2 regions of the Microbacterium sp. NPDC088619 genome follow, and region 1 is predicted to be linked to the other one. Evidence: predicted binding sites of a transcription regulator. Region 1 holds the regulator's gene; the other holds the start of a gene.
The links. The regulator LexA, encoded in region 1, represses DNA repair genes until DNA is damaged. The targets are predictions, from matches to a motif close to TCGAACANNTGTTCGA.
Positions count from the first base shown of each region.

Region 2: recA (recombinase RecA) is a predicted target of LexA. The motif match lies at 4,312-4,327, and genes of this name have one in related genera.

Region 1 is NZ_JBIVLZ010000002.1:36,818-43,677, reverse strand. Features, by position in the region: gene ftsE (cell division ATP-binding protein FtsE) at 1-965, shown strand, start outside; gene ftsX (permease-like cell division protein FtsX) at 962-1,876, shown strand; gene smpB (SsrA-binding protein SmpB) at 1,962-2,438, shown strand; gene ACIP5T_RS14645 (prolyl oligopeptidase family serine peptidase) at 2,439-4,298, opposite strand; gene lexA (transcriptional repressor LexA) at 4,406-5,092, opposite strand; gene ACIP5T_RS14635 (LysM peptidoglycan-binding domain-containing protein) at 5,374-5,736, shown strand; gene ACIP5T_RS14630 (histidinol-phosphate transaminase) at 5,828-6,860, shown strand, end outside.
Region 2 is NZ_JBIVLZ010000001.1:763,811-770,670, forward strand. Features, by position in the region: gene miaA (tRNA (adenosine(37)-N6)-dimethylallyltransferase MiaA) at 1-561, opposite strand, end outside; gene miaB (tRNA (N6-isopentenyl adenosine(37)-C2)-methylthiotransferase MiaB) at 576-2,123, opposite strand; gene ACIP5T_RS04060 (regulatory protein RecX) at 2,193-3,032, opposite strand; gene recA (recombinase RecA) at 3,072-4,115, opposite strand; gene ACIP5T_RS04070 (DUF3046 domain-containing protein) at 4,383-4,607, opposite strand; gene ACIP5T_RS04075 (helix-turn-helix domain-containing protein) at 4,632-4,940, opposite strand; gene ACIP5T_RS04080 (CinA family protein) at 5,082-5,564, opposite strand; gene pgsA (CDP-diacylglycerol--glycerol-3-phosphate 3-phosphatidyltransferase) at 5,561-6,136, opposite strand; gene ACIP5T_RS04090 (DNA translocase FtsK 4TM domain-containing protein) at 6,136-6,860, opposite strand, start outside.

The sequences.
Region 1 (6,860 bases):
TCCTCGTGGGCGCTTCAGGGTCGGGCAAGTCGTCCTGCCTGCGGCTGATCCTCCGAGAGGACGTGCCGACGACCGGTCGTGTCGCCGTGCTCGGGAGGGACCTGCGTTCGCTCGCGAACCGCAAGGTGCCGTACTTCCGCCGCCACATCGGATCCGTGTTCCAGGACTTCCGACTCCTGCCGTCGAAGACCGTCTATCAGAACGTCGCCTTCACGCTGCAGGTGACGGGCTCGTCGCGCGGTTTCATCCAGCAGGCCGTCCCCGAGGCGCTCGCCCTGGTCGGGCTCGACGGCAAGCAGAAGCGGATGCCGCACGAGCTCTCCGGTGGAGAGCAGCAGCGCGTCGCGATCGCTCGAGCGCTCGTCAACCGCCCCCAGGTCCTGCTCGCCGACGAGCCGACCGGAAACCTCGATCCGGCGACGTCGGTCGACATCATGCAGCTTCTCGCGCGGATCAACGCGGGCGGTACGACCGTGCTCATGGCGACTCATGAGGCAGGCTTCGTCGACCAGATGCAGCGGCGAGTGATCGAGCTCCGCGATGGCGAGATGGTGCGAGACGAGGTGCACGGCGGATACGGCGACACATCGAACATCCCGCGCCTCGTCCCTGAGGAGGTTCGGGGTGCCGCAGCTGCCGCCGCCCTGACCGCCGTGCAGGAGGTACAGCGCCAGACGGCCGACCTCTCCGTCGTCCGTGCGGCGCTCGCGGAGGAGCTCAGTGCGCAGCGCAAGGCCGCGGGAGCATCCGCTGACGCCGTGCCGACCGCATCCGAGACCCCGGAGGCCCAGGCAGCGCCGATCGAGCCGCCCGTCGCCGAAGAGCAGCCCATCGTCGTCCAGCCGCCGGCCGCGCCTCGGACGCATCCCATCGTGATGCCGCAGGTCGACGTCGCCGAGCTCGGCGTGGCCGACCGCCTCGGCCTCTCCGACGAGGGCAACGAGGAAGTGGGGCCGACATCATGAGAATCGGACTCATCCTCACAGAGGCCCTCGGGGGTCTTCGGCGAAACATCTCGATGGTCATCTCCGTCGTGCTCGTCACCTTCGTGTCTCTGACGTTCGTCGGCGCCGCGATCCTGATGCAGGCGCAGATCGGCACCATGCGCGGCTACTGGACCGAGCGGGCCCAGGTCGCGGTGTACATGTGCTCCGACATCTCCGAACAGGACACCTGCGTCGATGGGGGAGCCTCGGAAGAGCAGGTGGACGCGGTCCGAGCCCAGCTCGAGGGCGAGGCGCTCGCTCCTCTGATCAGCGAGGTCAGCTTCGACTCCAAGGAAGACACCTACGCCAAGCTCGTCGAACAGCTCGGCGAAGACCAGGCGAGCGTGATCACCCCTGAACAGGCGTTCGAGGTCTTCTTCGTCACCATGAAGGACCCCGGCCAGTCGCAGGTGATCTCCGAGGCGTTCAACGGCGTCGCCGGTGTCGAGCAGGTGCAGGACCAGTTGCAGTACCTCGAGCCGCTCTTCTCGGCCTTGACGGTCGCGACGTACATCGCCGTGGGCATCGCCACGCTGATGCTGATCGCTGCGATCCTGCTGATCGGCACGACCATCAGACTCTCCGCCTACGCCAGGCGCAAGGAGATCGGGATCATGCGTCTGGTGGGTGCATCCAACCGCTTCATCCAGACGCCGTTCGTGCTGGAGGGCGTGTTCGCGGCTTTCCTCGGCTCCGCTCTCGCGAGCGCGGCGGTCGTCGCCGGTGTGCATTTCGGCGTCGACGGATACCTCCGAGGACGTGTCCCGTTCATCACGACCTGGGTGTCGATGCAGGATGCGATCGTCGTCGTCCCGGTGCTGATCGGCATCGGCGTCGTGCTGGCCGCACTCTCCGCGGGCTTCGCGATCCGGCGCTGGCTTCGCACCTGACCGGTTCGCCGGTATAGACTGACAGGCTGTCGTGCGCCCGGATCGGGCTCTGAAATTACCGCACGACACGGATCAGGAGAGAATCATGCCCAGGGAACGCGGGGAGAAGGTCATCGCGACCAATCGTCGCGCACGTCACGACTACAACATCGAGAAGTCGTACGAGGCGGGGATGGTGCTCACCGGCACCGAGGTCAAGTCGCTGCGCCAGGGGCGCGCGAACCTCAGCGACGGGTATGCATTCGTCAAAGGGAACGAGGTCTTCCTCGATTCCGTGCACATTCCCGAGTACTCGCAGGGGCATTGGACCAACCACTCCGCCAAGCGCGTCCGCAAGCTGCTGCTGCACCGCGAGGAGATCGCGAAACTGCAGCATGCCGTGTCCGCGGGCGGATACACGCTGATTCCACTCAAGCTGTACTTCTCCGACGGTCGCGCGAAGGTCGAGATCGCGCTCGCCAAGGGCAAGAAGGAATACGACAAGCGTCAGACGCTGCGTGAGCGTCAGGACACCCGCGAGGCCGACCGCGCCATGCGCCTGCGCAACCGCGTCGGCGAGTGATCAGCGCGCGGGCGTGAAGCCGAACACGCGTCCGAGAAACGCCAGCTCCCGCTCGAGGGCGTCGACGATGGTCTCGCTCGCGCGGAAGCCGTGGCCTTCACCCGGGTAGAGGACATACTCGTGTTCGACGCCTCGGCGCGCCAGCGCATCGCGGATCGCCTCGGACTGCGACGGAGGCACGACACGATCCTCCGCTCCCTGCATCAGCAGCACCGGCACGTCGATCCGATCGGCGTGGGTCAGGGGCGAACGATCGACATACACAGCCTCGGCTTCGGGCAGCGGCCCCACCAGTCCCTCGACGTAGTGCGCCTCGAAATCGTGCGAGTGCTCGCTCAGCATCCGCAGGTCGGCCACGCCGTACCCGCTGATGCCTGCGGCGAACGTCCCGCCCCGCACCAGCGACGAGAGCACCGTCCAGCCTCCGGCCGAGCCACCGCGGATCGCGATGCGATCGGGGTCCGCGAGCCCTGCGCCGGCGAGGCCCCGCGCGGCGGCAATCACGTCGTCGACGTCGACCACACCCCACCCGCCGTCGAGGCGCGCTCGGTACGAGCGTCCGTAGCCGGTCGATCCGCCGTAGTTGACGTCGAGCACGCCGATGCCACGGCTCGTCCAGAACGCGATGGCTGCTGATGCTGCGCCCGTCACATGGGCGGTGGGGCCGCCGTGCACCAGCACGATGTACGGCGGGAGTTCGCCTTCCGGCGCTGACTCCGATGGATTCGTCGGCGGGTAGACGAAGGCGTGGACGCGGCCGTGCGCGCCATCGACCAGGAACTCGGATGCTGCGGGCATCCATGCCGGATCCGCCGCAGCCCCTCCCGTGACCACCTCGACATCGCCGGATTCGACGTCGACGCACCAGACCCCGGGCGTCGTCGTCGAGCTGTTGCCAGAAAGCAGAACACGGGAGTCCGCGACATCGTCGACGCTGACATGGCCGTCGGCGGGGACGAGGATGCGGCGGGCGCTGCCGTCCCGTTCGATGACGACCACCTCGTCGCGTCCGTTCGTGCGCACCGCCACGATGCGGCCGTCCGCGAGAGGCCGGTACCAGCGATTGCCGAGCACCCAGAGTCCGTATCCCGTGTCGGCGTCGGTGTGATCGATCTGCTCCGCGCGACCGAGAGCGTGCAGACCGTCCACGCGCTGACGGTGCAGCGCCCACCGACCAGAGGGGTCATCCGCGTACAGGATCTCGCCGTCATCCGTCCACTCCGGCTGGAGCGCAGCCCGCGTGGCCAGTTCCGTGCGCCCGAGACCGTCGGAGAGCACCAGCGAGGCGTGCTGCCACGGCATCCTCTCGCCGGTCCACTCGACCCACGAGGCGCGAGTCCCATCCGGAGACAGCGCCGGATGTGCGTAGAAAGACTCTCCCTGCACCAGCAGCTGCAGCAGCGCCGGATCGTCCGACGCCGATCCATCGGTCGGGATCTCGACGATTCCGCGCTGGTGAGGATCGACGGAGAGGTCCTCCCGGACGGCGAACAGCCGACCGTTCTGCAGGCGCAGGCCGCCATGTGCCGGTCCCGCGGGAGTGAGGGGCTCCGGGGCGCCCCCGCGTGGCATTCGGTGCACACGCTGGTCCTTGGCGTCGACGAAGTACAGCGTGCCGTCGGCATCCGCCGTCCACGCTCCGCCCCCGTACTCGTGCACCCGCGAACGGGCGCTCCAGGGTGCGGGAAGGATCTCGGCGCCGCTCGAGCTGCGCACGGTCAGGCGCCCGCCCTCGGAAGGCACCGACTCGCCCCACCAGATCTCATCGCCGACGAACGCAGCGCCGTCGATCCTCGGAGAGGATGCGGCGATCCGGTCGGGAGTGAACGGAGAGGGCCAGGTACCGAACGGCGACGACATGCTTCGAGCCTATGGTGCACCGGCGCGCAGCGTCATCCATGGCGGACCGAGGCGGCATTGCCGGAGTTTCCGGGTGCGGCCGATTCGCGGGACCCGGGTGACGGGGTTCAGACGGCCCTGAGCACCGCGACGATCTTGCCGAGGATGACGGATTCGTCGCCGAGGATCGGCTCGAACGCTGAGTTCCGGGGGAGCAGCCAGGTGTGGCCGTCGCGTCGGCGGAGCACCTTGACGGTGGCCTCGCCGTCGAGCATGGCGGCCACGATCTCGCCGTTCTCAGCGCTGCTCTGCGAACGGACGACGACCCAGTCGCCGTCGCAGATCGCGGCGTCGATCATCGACTCGCCCGACACCTTGAGCATGAAGAGGTCGCCCTTGCCGACGAGCTGACGGGGGAGCGGGAAGATCTCCTCGACCTGCTGGTCGGCCGTGATCGGGACGCCGGCGGCGATGCGGCCGACGAGAGGAACGAGCGCGGCGTCTCCGACGGGCGTCGCCACGTCAGCGGGGTTCTCACCGCTCGTTCCGGGAAGGTCGATCAGGACCTCCATCGCGCGGGTCTTGCCGGGATCGCGCCGCAGATAGCCGCTGAGCTCGAGCTGACCCAGCTGATGGGTCACGCTGGACAACGACTTGAGCCCGACGGCGTCGCCGATCTCGCGCATGCTCGGCGGGTACCCATGCCGGCTGATCGACGTCTGGATCACTTCGAGGATCGCCATCTGCTTGGGGCTGAGGCTCTTCCGGCGGCGAGTGCGCGGAGCCTCGGACTCGGTGGCGGAGTTGTCGCTCATGGTGCTCCTCAGGTGTGCGATCCGGCGTCTCAGTTCGAATGTCGGAGGCCCGTGGTGGGGTGTTCTCATCGAAACCGTATCCGAGAATCGCGCCGAAGTGGAAGATCTGTTCGAGCGTGTCGGTCGATTCCCGCACTTCTGTTTCGAAGAACGCTTGACAGATGTTCGAATTCGAAGATAACTTCGGAACGTAGCTTCGCATCCACGGCTCCCGGCCGAGGCGCGGATGCGAACGCTACGCCAACTTCACCGCCCACGCGGTAGATGCAGAGGAGCACGACATGAGCACCATCACCTTCAGCAGCGCAGCAGTCCTTCCGGTTCGTCCGGCGACGCGGCTCCGGCTGACGGCGCGTGGTCGACGCGTCGTGCTCTCCGTCGCCGCGCTTCCCCTCGCCGTGGGAATCGCCTTCGCAGCACTCAGCGGGGGCAGCGCGATGGCGTCGGGTGAGCAGGCCGCCACGGCGTCGTTCGCGACCGTGACCGTGATGCCCGGCGACACACTCTGGTCGATCGCAGAGGGCATCGCACCCGAGGCCGATCCGCGCGAAGTGATCGGTGACATCACGCGTCTCAATCTGCTGCGCGGCGGAGAGCTGCAGATCGGTCAGGAGCTCGCGATTCCGGCGCAGTACTCGGAGTGAGGCCCGCGGCAGCCGGTCGGTCGAGCGACGCGGGTGAGGTCAGCTTCATACTCGGGTGCCACGGGCGTCCACAGAGCGAAGGCGGCCTACCATGGGAAGGGTGACTGCATCACTCGACGACCTGCCGCTTCGCGACGACCTCCGGGGGCTCACGCCATACGGAGCGCCTCAAGCGCCTCTCCCCATCGCACTGAACGTCAATGAGAACACGCATCCGGTTCCGGACGCCGTAGCGAGCGACATCCTCGACGACATCGCGGTCGCCCTCCGCGACGTCAACCGCTATCCCGACCGCGAGTTCACCACTCTGCGCGAGGGCTTTGCCGAGTATCTCGGCCACGGGCTCGAGGCCGAGCAGATCTGGGCGGGCAACGGGTCGAACGAGGTCCTGCAGCACATCCTCCAGGCTTTCGGGGGGCCGGGTCGTACCGCGTTCAGCTTCAGTCCGACGTACTCGATGTACCCGCTGATCGCGAAGGGGACCGGAGCGCGCTGGGTGGCCGGCACCAGGCAGCCCGACTACACGATCACTCCCGAAGAGGCGGCGGCGCAGGTCAGGGACGTCGACCCCGATGTCATCCTCCTGTGCTCCCCGAACAATCCGACGGGCACGCCTCTCGGCCTCGACGTGGTCGAGGCTGTGTACGAGGCATCGACGGGGGTCGTGGTCGTAGACGAGGCGTACCAGGAGTTCGCACCGCGCGAGGCGGCATCCGCTCTCACTCTGCTCGATGGGCGCCCTCGTCTCGCGGTGTCGCGCACCATGAGCAAGGCGTTCGCGTTCGCGGGTGCGCGCGTGGGCTATCTCGCGGCCGATCCTGCGTTCATCGACGCTCTGCGGCTCGTGCGTCTGCCTTATCACCTCAGCGCTCTGACTCAGGCGGCGGCGGTGGCGGCACTGCGGAACTCCGGCGTGATGCTGGGCATGGTCGAGGAGATCGTCGAGCAGCGCGACCGCCTCTCTGCGACGCTCGAAGCCCTCGGCTACACGCCGCACGAATCCTGGTCGAACTTCGTCCTGTTCGGCGGGGTCGCAGAGCCCGCGAAGGTCTGGCAGCAGCTCTATGAGCGGGGAGTCCTCATCCGCGACGTCGGGATCCCCGGTCACCTCCGCGTCACAGCGG
Region 2 (6,860 bases), on a different contig from region 1:
GGCACTGCCCTGTTCGATCACCTCAAGAGCGCGGATCACTCGCCTGCCGTTCTTGGGATCGACGCGGGACGCCGTCGCGGGGTCGAGCGCACGCAGTCGCTCGAGCATTCCGTGCACGCCCTCACTGTCGAGCTCGCGCTCCAGCCGCTCACGGATCACCGGATCACGCGGCGGGAAGGCGAAGTCGAACACCACGCTGGAGACGTACAGACCCGACCCGCCTACGAGGATGGCATCGGCGCCACGCTGTTGGATGTCGGTGATCACGGAACGCGCCAGCGGCTGGTACCAGGCGACGGCGGCTTCTTCGTGCACCTCCCGGACGTCGAACAGGTGGTGCGGGATACCGCGGCGGTCAGCCGGCGCGAGTTTCGCTGTGCCGATGTCCATTCCGCGGTACAGCTGCATGGCATCGGCGTTCACGATCTCGGCGGCGTTGCCTCGACTGCGCAGCGCCTCTGCGAGATCGAGGGCGAGATCGCTCTTGCCCGTGCCCGTCGCACCCACGACCGCCCAGAGCCTCGGCCCCCTGTCCGCGCCCTTCGACGCCGGATCAGTCATGCCTCGAGCAGCGGTCACCTGCCGACGCGGAGCGTCGGAAGGCCGAGTGACACGGCGCGGGTGCCGTCGCCGGAGCTCGGTGCAGGCACGGCACACGACTCCGCCTGTCCGCGGTCCCAGGCATCCCCACCGCGTGTGCGGCGGATCCGCAGCGCGGAGCCCGTCGGGTCGTCTGCGAGCAGGTGGAACGGGGCCGCATGGGTGATCGTCACCGAGACCACGTCGCCGGGTCGCGGGACAGCGGATCCGGGGGTGACTTCGAAGTGCACGAGGCGGTTGTCCTCGGCGCGTCCGGTGAGTCTGTGGGTCTCGGCGTCCTTCTTGCCTTCACCCGTCGAGACGAGCACCTCGACCATGCGTCCGACCTGCTTCTGGTTCTCCTCGAGGCAGATGCGCTCTTGAAGCGCCATCAGCCGGTTGTAGCGTGCCTGCACGACCGCCTTCGGAACCTGGTCTTCCATGGTCGCAGCGGGTGTGCCCTCGCGGATCGAGTACTGGAACGTGAAGGCACTCGAGAACCGTGCCTGTTCGACAACCCGCATCGTGTCTTCGAAGTCCTCCTCGGTTTCACCGGGGAATCCGACGATGATGTCGGTGGTGATCGCAGCGTGCGGAATACGATCACGGACGCGATCCAGGATTCCGAGGAACTTCTCGCTGCGGTACGAACGGCGCATGGCCTTGAGGATGCGGTCGCTGCCCGACTGGAGCGGCATGTGAAGCTGCGGCATCACGTTGGGAGTCTCCGCCATCGCGTCGATCACGTCGTCGGTGAATGCGGCGGGGTGGGGACTCGTGAAGCGGATGCGCTCGAGCCCGTCGATCTCACCCGCAGCGCGAAGCAGCTTGCCGAAAGCCTGCCGATCGCCGAACTCCACCCCGTAGGAGTTGACGTTCTGTCCGAGCAGGGTGACCTCGATGGCGCCGTCGTCGACGAGCAGGCGGATCTCATTCAGGATGTCGCCCGGGCGGCGGTCCTTCTCCTTGCCACGAAGGCTTGGAACGATGCAGAAGGTGCAGGTGTTGTTGCATCCGACCGAGATCGAGACCCAACCACTGTGCGCAGAATCCCGTTTGGTCGGAAGCGTCGACGGGAACACCTCGAGCGACTCGAGGATCTCGAGCTCCGCGTCTCCGTTGTGGCGCGCGCGCTCGAGAAGTCCGGGAAGCGAACCCATGTTGTGTGTGCCGAAGACGACGTCGACCCAGGGCGCCTTATCGAGCACCGCCTGCTTATCCATCTGCGCCAGGCAACCGCCGACGGCGATCTGCATCCCGTCCTTGCGTCGCTTGACCGACGCGAGCTGGCCCAGTGTGCCGTAGAGCTTGCCTGCGGCATTGTCGCGCACCGCGCACGTGTTGATGATGACCACGTCGGCCTCGGCGCCATCAGTCGCGCGGACATATCCGGCGCTTTCGAGCGAACCCGAGAGTCGTTCCGAATCGTGGACGTTCATCTGGCAGCCGAAAGTGCGGACCTCGTACGAGCGCTGGCGCCCGTCGAGGTCGATTGCTGCTGACGACGACGCGATGATCGTCGGCTCACTGCGAGGCATAGTCATGATCTCCCCATTCTACGAGCCGATCCCAGACGTCGCCGCTGTGGCGAGAGCTCGAGGCCCTCGCCGTCGTCAGTCCGAGTCGACGAATCGCACGCCGGATGACGACGACCCGAAAGAGGCCTCAGCAAGAGCAGATTTCGCGGCCGTCATCGCGATGGCGCCGTTGTAGCCACGGCGAGACAACTGACCGACGAGGCGCCGCAACGCAGTGTCGCCGTCCAGCCGAGACATCGCTCGCGCCTTCGATCGCGCGTATTCGAGCGCGCGCTCGGCGTCATCGTCGGGAACGTCGTCGAGCGCCGCATCGATCACCTCGCGAGGGATGCCGCGTTGCGACAGTGCCCTCGACAGCGCTACCCGTCCCTGCCCCTTGCGCTCGATTCCGGACGTCACGAGTTGTCCCGCGAGAAGGGCGTCGTCGAGGTAGCCGCGCCGACAGAAATCGTCGATCACGTCGTCGATCGCCGCCGAATCGAGCCGTTCGGCGTTCTGTCCATAGCCCCTCAGAACCATCCGCGCCTCTGACAGGGAGAGCGATCGAGTCCGCAGCTTGCGGACGAGAAGCTCCTCAGCCTCGGCGCGCAGCTGCGCGGGGTCGACTCCCACGACGTCGTCTGATCCCGTGTCCTGGGCCTGCAATGCACGCAACCTCGGGGCAGACCGAGCTGCTGCGCCGCGGGCGGGATGACGCTCACTGGGGCCACGCGAATCGATGGGTGCGACCGGGTTCGAATCACGGGTCGATCCGTCGTCGTCTGTCGACTTCCACAGCCCGGCGTCGGCGGACGAACGAGTCGTCACGCCCTCGCCCTCCGGATCCCTGCGGGCCTGCTTCGCCCGCGTGTCATCACGACCGAAGAGAGGGATGATGGGGGCGAGCTGCTCGGGCCCGCCCCCGCCATCACTCACGGTTCGCTCCGGCTGCTTCACAACCGCGAACCATCATGGTCATGCCGGACGGCGCTCGGCGAGCTCGTCGGCAGGCGCCTCGGTGGCTCCCCCGATGCCGAGCTTCTGCTTGATCTGCGTCTCGATCGCAAGCGCGACGTCGGGATTCTTGAGCAGGAACGATCGAGCGTTCTCCTTGCCCTGACCGAGCTGGTCACCGTCGTAGGTGTACCACGAGCCGGACTTCTTCACGATGCCGTGCTCCACACCGAAGTCGATCAAGCTGCCCTCGCGCGAGATGCCGATGCCATACAGGATGTCGAACTCCGCCTGCTTGAAAGGCGGAGCCATCTTGTTCTTCACCACCTTGACCCTGGTGCGGTTTCCGACTGCGTCGGTGCCGTCCTTCAGCGTCTCGATGCGGCGGATGTCCATGCGGACCGACGCATAGAACTTCAGCGCCTTTCCACCTGCGGTCGTCTCGGGTGATCCGAAGAAGACGCCGATCTTCTCGCGCAGCTGGTTGATGAAGATCATCGTGGTGTTCGTCTGGTTGAGCCCACCGGTGAGCTTTCGCAGCGCCTGCGACATCAGTCGGGCCTGCAGACCCACGTGTGAGTCACCCATCTCGCCCTCGATCTCGGCCCGGGGCACGAGAGCCGCGACGGAGTCGATGACGATCAGGTCGATGGCGCCGGAGCGGACGAGCATGTCTGCGATCTCGAGAGCCTGCTCACCCGTATCGGGCTGCGAGACGAGAAGGGCGTCGATGTCGACACCGAGCTTCGCGGCGTAGTCGGGGTCGAGCGCATGCTCGGCGTCGATGAAGGCCGCGATCCCACCAGCGCGCTGTGCATTCGCGATCGCGTGCAGCGTGAGCGTCGTCTTACCCGAGGATTCGGGGCCGTAGATCTCGACGATTCGTCCACGAGGGAGCCCTCCGACGCCGAGGGCGACATCGAGAGCGATGGAACCGGTCGGGATGACGGCGACGGGTGCGCGCTCGTCGCTGCCCAGTCTCATGACCGAGCCTTTTCCGAACTGACGGTCGATCTGGGCGAGGGCTGTCTCGAGGGACTTCTCGCGGTCAGCGGGTGATGGCATGACGTGCTCCTTATGCTCGCGTGGTGCCGCCTGTAGGCTGTCGCGGTCCTCCCGGCTGGGCGGAACTCTCCGACAAGGCGTATGGCTCTTCGGCTTGCTTTTCACCGTACGAGGCACCTCGGACATTGCGTCGTCAGCTCCGCGAAACAGGGAGAACACCGTCTCTGAACCACTTGTGCAGAAGACTACGCCCGTTTCGAACACATATTCGACGACACGCCGCTACCGCGTGTCGTTAGTCGAACGCGTGTCGAACGCGTCAGGGCGTCATCGCTTGCGCGGTTCGAGGCGCCCGGCGCCGTGCCGGCGCTCCTGAGGCACATCGGTCTCGGCGCACAGCGCCAGCCAGATGTCACGCGGTGGTACGCCGGCATCCAATGCCTGGTCGGCAGTACGGCCGGACAGCTGAGTCAGAATGAGGTCGCTGATGAGAGACGACCCTCGACCACCGAATTCCGCGTCGACTGCGCGGAGGAACTCACTGCGACGCATCAGAGGATGAAGAGGATCCGAAGCTCAGTGGAGCGAGAGCTCTGGCTCTACGGAAGCCACGAGGTCATCCGGAACGACATCAGGGAAGACCTGGATGCCCTCGAGCACGGAGATGCGGTCTCCCACCTCTCGCATGATGATCGAGATGGGAACATCCAGAGCATCGGCCACCGAGGCGAGAATCTCGCTCGACGCCTCCTTCTGGCCCCGCTCGACCTCGCTGAGATAGCCGAGTGCCACAGATGCCTTGCTCGCAACCTGCCGGAGCGTACGCCCCTTCTGCAGGCGGAAGTCCCTCAGCACATCGCCGATTTCTTGTCGTACAAGAATCATCGGAACCTCCTCCCAGATCGCCTTCTCGAGGTCTCCCTCAAGGAGACCGCCAGTCTAGTCCTACCGACCTTCACAAAATCTACCTTCGCACGCTGTGCTTTCGGTGTGAGCACATAGGGGATAACGGAACGTCCGCATCAGCTATTCCCGGAGGATCCGCGCGAGCATCGCCACGGCCGCGTCGACCGCTTGAGCCCGGACCTGCGCGCGATCGCCGTCGAACCTGAATGACTCGCTCACAGAGGAATCCGGCGTCACGACGGCGATGTGCACTGTTCCGACGGGCTGACCGTCCGGTGACTCCGGTCCAGCGATCCCCGTTGTCGAGACGCCGACGTCGGCGGGAGTTCCCGAGACCTCCAGGGCGCGGCACACCCCCGCTGCCATCTGCAGCGCGACGCCGGGATGCACCGGTCCATGCGCGTCGAGCAGTCCGTCGTCGACGCCCAGCAGTGTGTGCTTCACCGGGGTGGCGTAGGCGACGATCGCTCCCCGCAACACCGCCGATGCACCTGGCACCGAGACGAACTCTGCAGCGAGAGCGCCGCCCGTCAGCGACTCCGCGATACCGAGGGTCCAGCCACGATCTACCAGCGCGGCGAGCACCTCCGACGCAGACGTCACGACGGCTTCCGTGACCCTCGCACCTGAGCCACGATGTAGTCGATGCCGCTCGCCACCGTGAGGATCAGCGCCAGGATCATCAGGATGGCGGTCCCGACCACCCACAGCTGGGCCCCGATCACCACGTGCAGCGGGAGCAGCGCCCAGGAGAGCGCCACGGCCTGGACCGCAGTCTTGATCTTGCCCATCCACGCGGCAGCCACGACGTGCTCCTTCGCGACCATGAGGCGGTGGATCGTGATGCCCCACTCGCGGATCAGGATCACGATCACGACCCACCAGTTGAGCTCACCGAGCACGGCCAGGCCGATGAAGCCCGCCCCGGTGAGCAGCTTGTCGGCGATCGGGTCCCACAGCTTGCCGAAGTCCGAGACGATGTTGTGGCGACGTGCGAGGTAGCCGTCGACCCAGTCGGTGGAGATGCCCACGACGAAGAGGATCGCCGCAACCCATCGGATGACGATGTCGTCGAGCCCGTACGTTCCGCCCATCAGGAGCAGGATGAAGAAGATCACCGCGAGCGGGATGCGCGCGATGGTTATCGCGTTGGGAAGCTGCCGTGGAATACTCATCAGTCTCTTCCTGTCAGTCCCCAGGCGTCTTCGTCGCCGTCGTCTTCAGCCTCGACCACCGGCAGCCCCTGGAACTGGGCCTCGATCGGGTCGTGCGGCGCTCCGGCCGCGGTCGCGGCGGCGGGAGCGGCGGGCTTCGGCGGAGCATCGTCACCTCGCAGCTTCGCCATGACCTGGGGCAGTTGCTCGGCCGTCGCCAGCACGTCACGTGCCTTGGACCCTTCGGACGGGCCGACGATCTCTCGCGACTCGAGGAGGTCCATCAGGCGACCTGCCTTGGCGAAGCCGACACGCAACTTTCGCTGCAGCATCGACGTCGAGCCGAACTGCGAAGACACGATGAGTTCGGCTGCCGCGAGAAGGAGTTCGAGGTCGTCCCCGATGTCCTCGTCGACCTCCTTCTTCTTCGTCGGCTCCAGCGCTTCCTGCACATCCGCGCGGTAGTCGGGACGGGCCTGACGCGTGACGTGCTTGACGACCGCGTCGATCTCCTTCTCATCGACCCACGCACCCTGCAGACGGAACGGCTTGGATGATCCCATCGGCGAGAACAGGGCGTCACCTTGGCCGATCAGCTTGTCAGCACCGGGGCTGTCGAGGATCACGCGGCTGTCCGTGACGCTCGTCACGGCGAAAGCGAGGCGCGACGGCACGTTGGCCTTGATCAGACCGGTGACGACGTCGACGCTCGGTCGCTGCGTCGCGAGCACCAGGTGGATGCCGG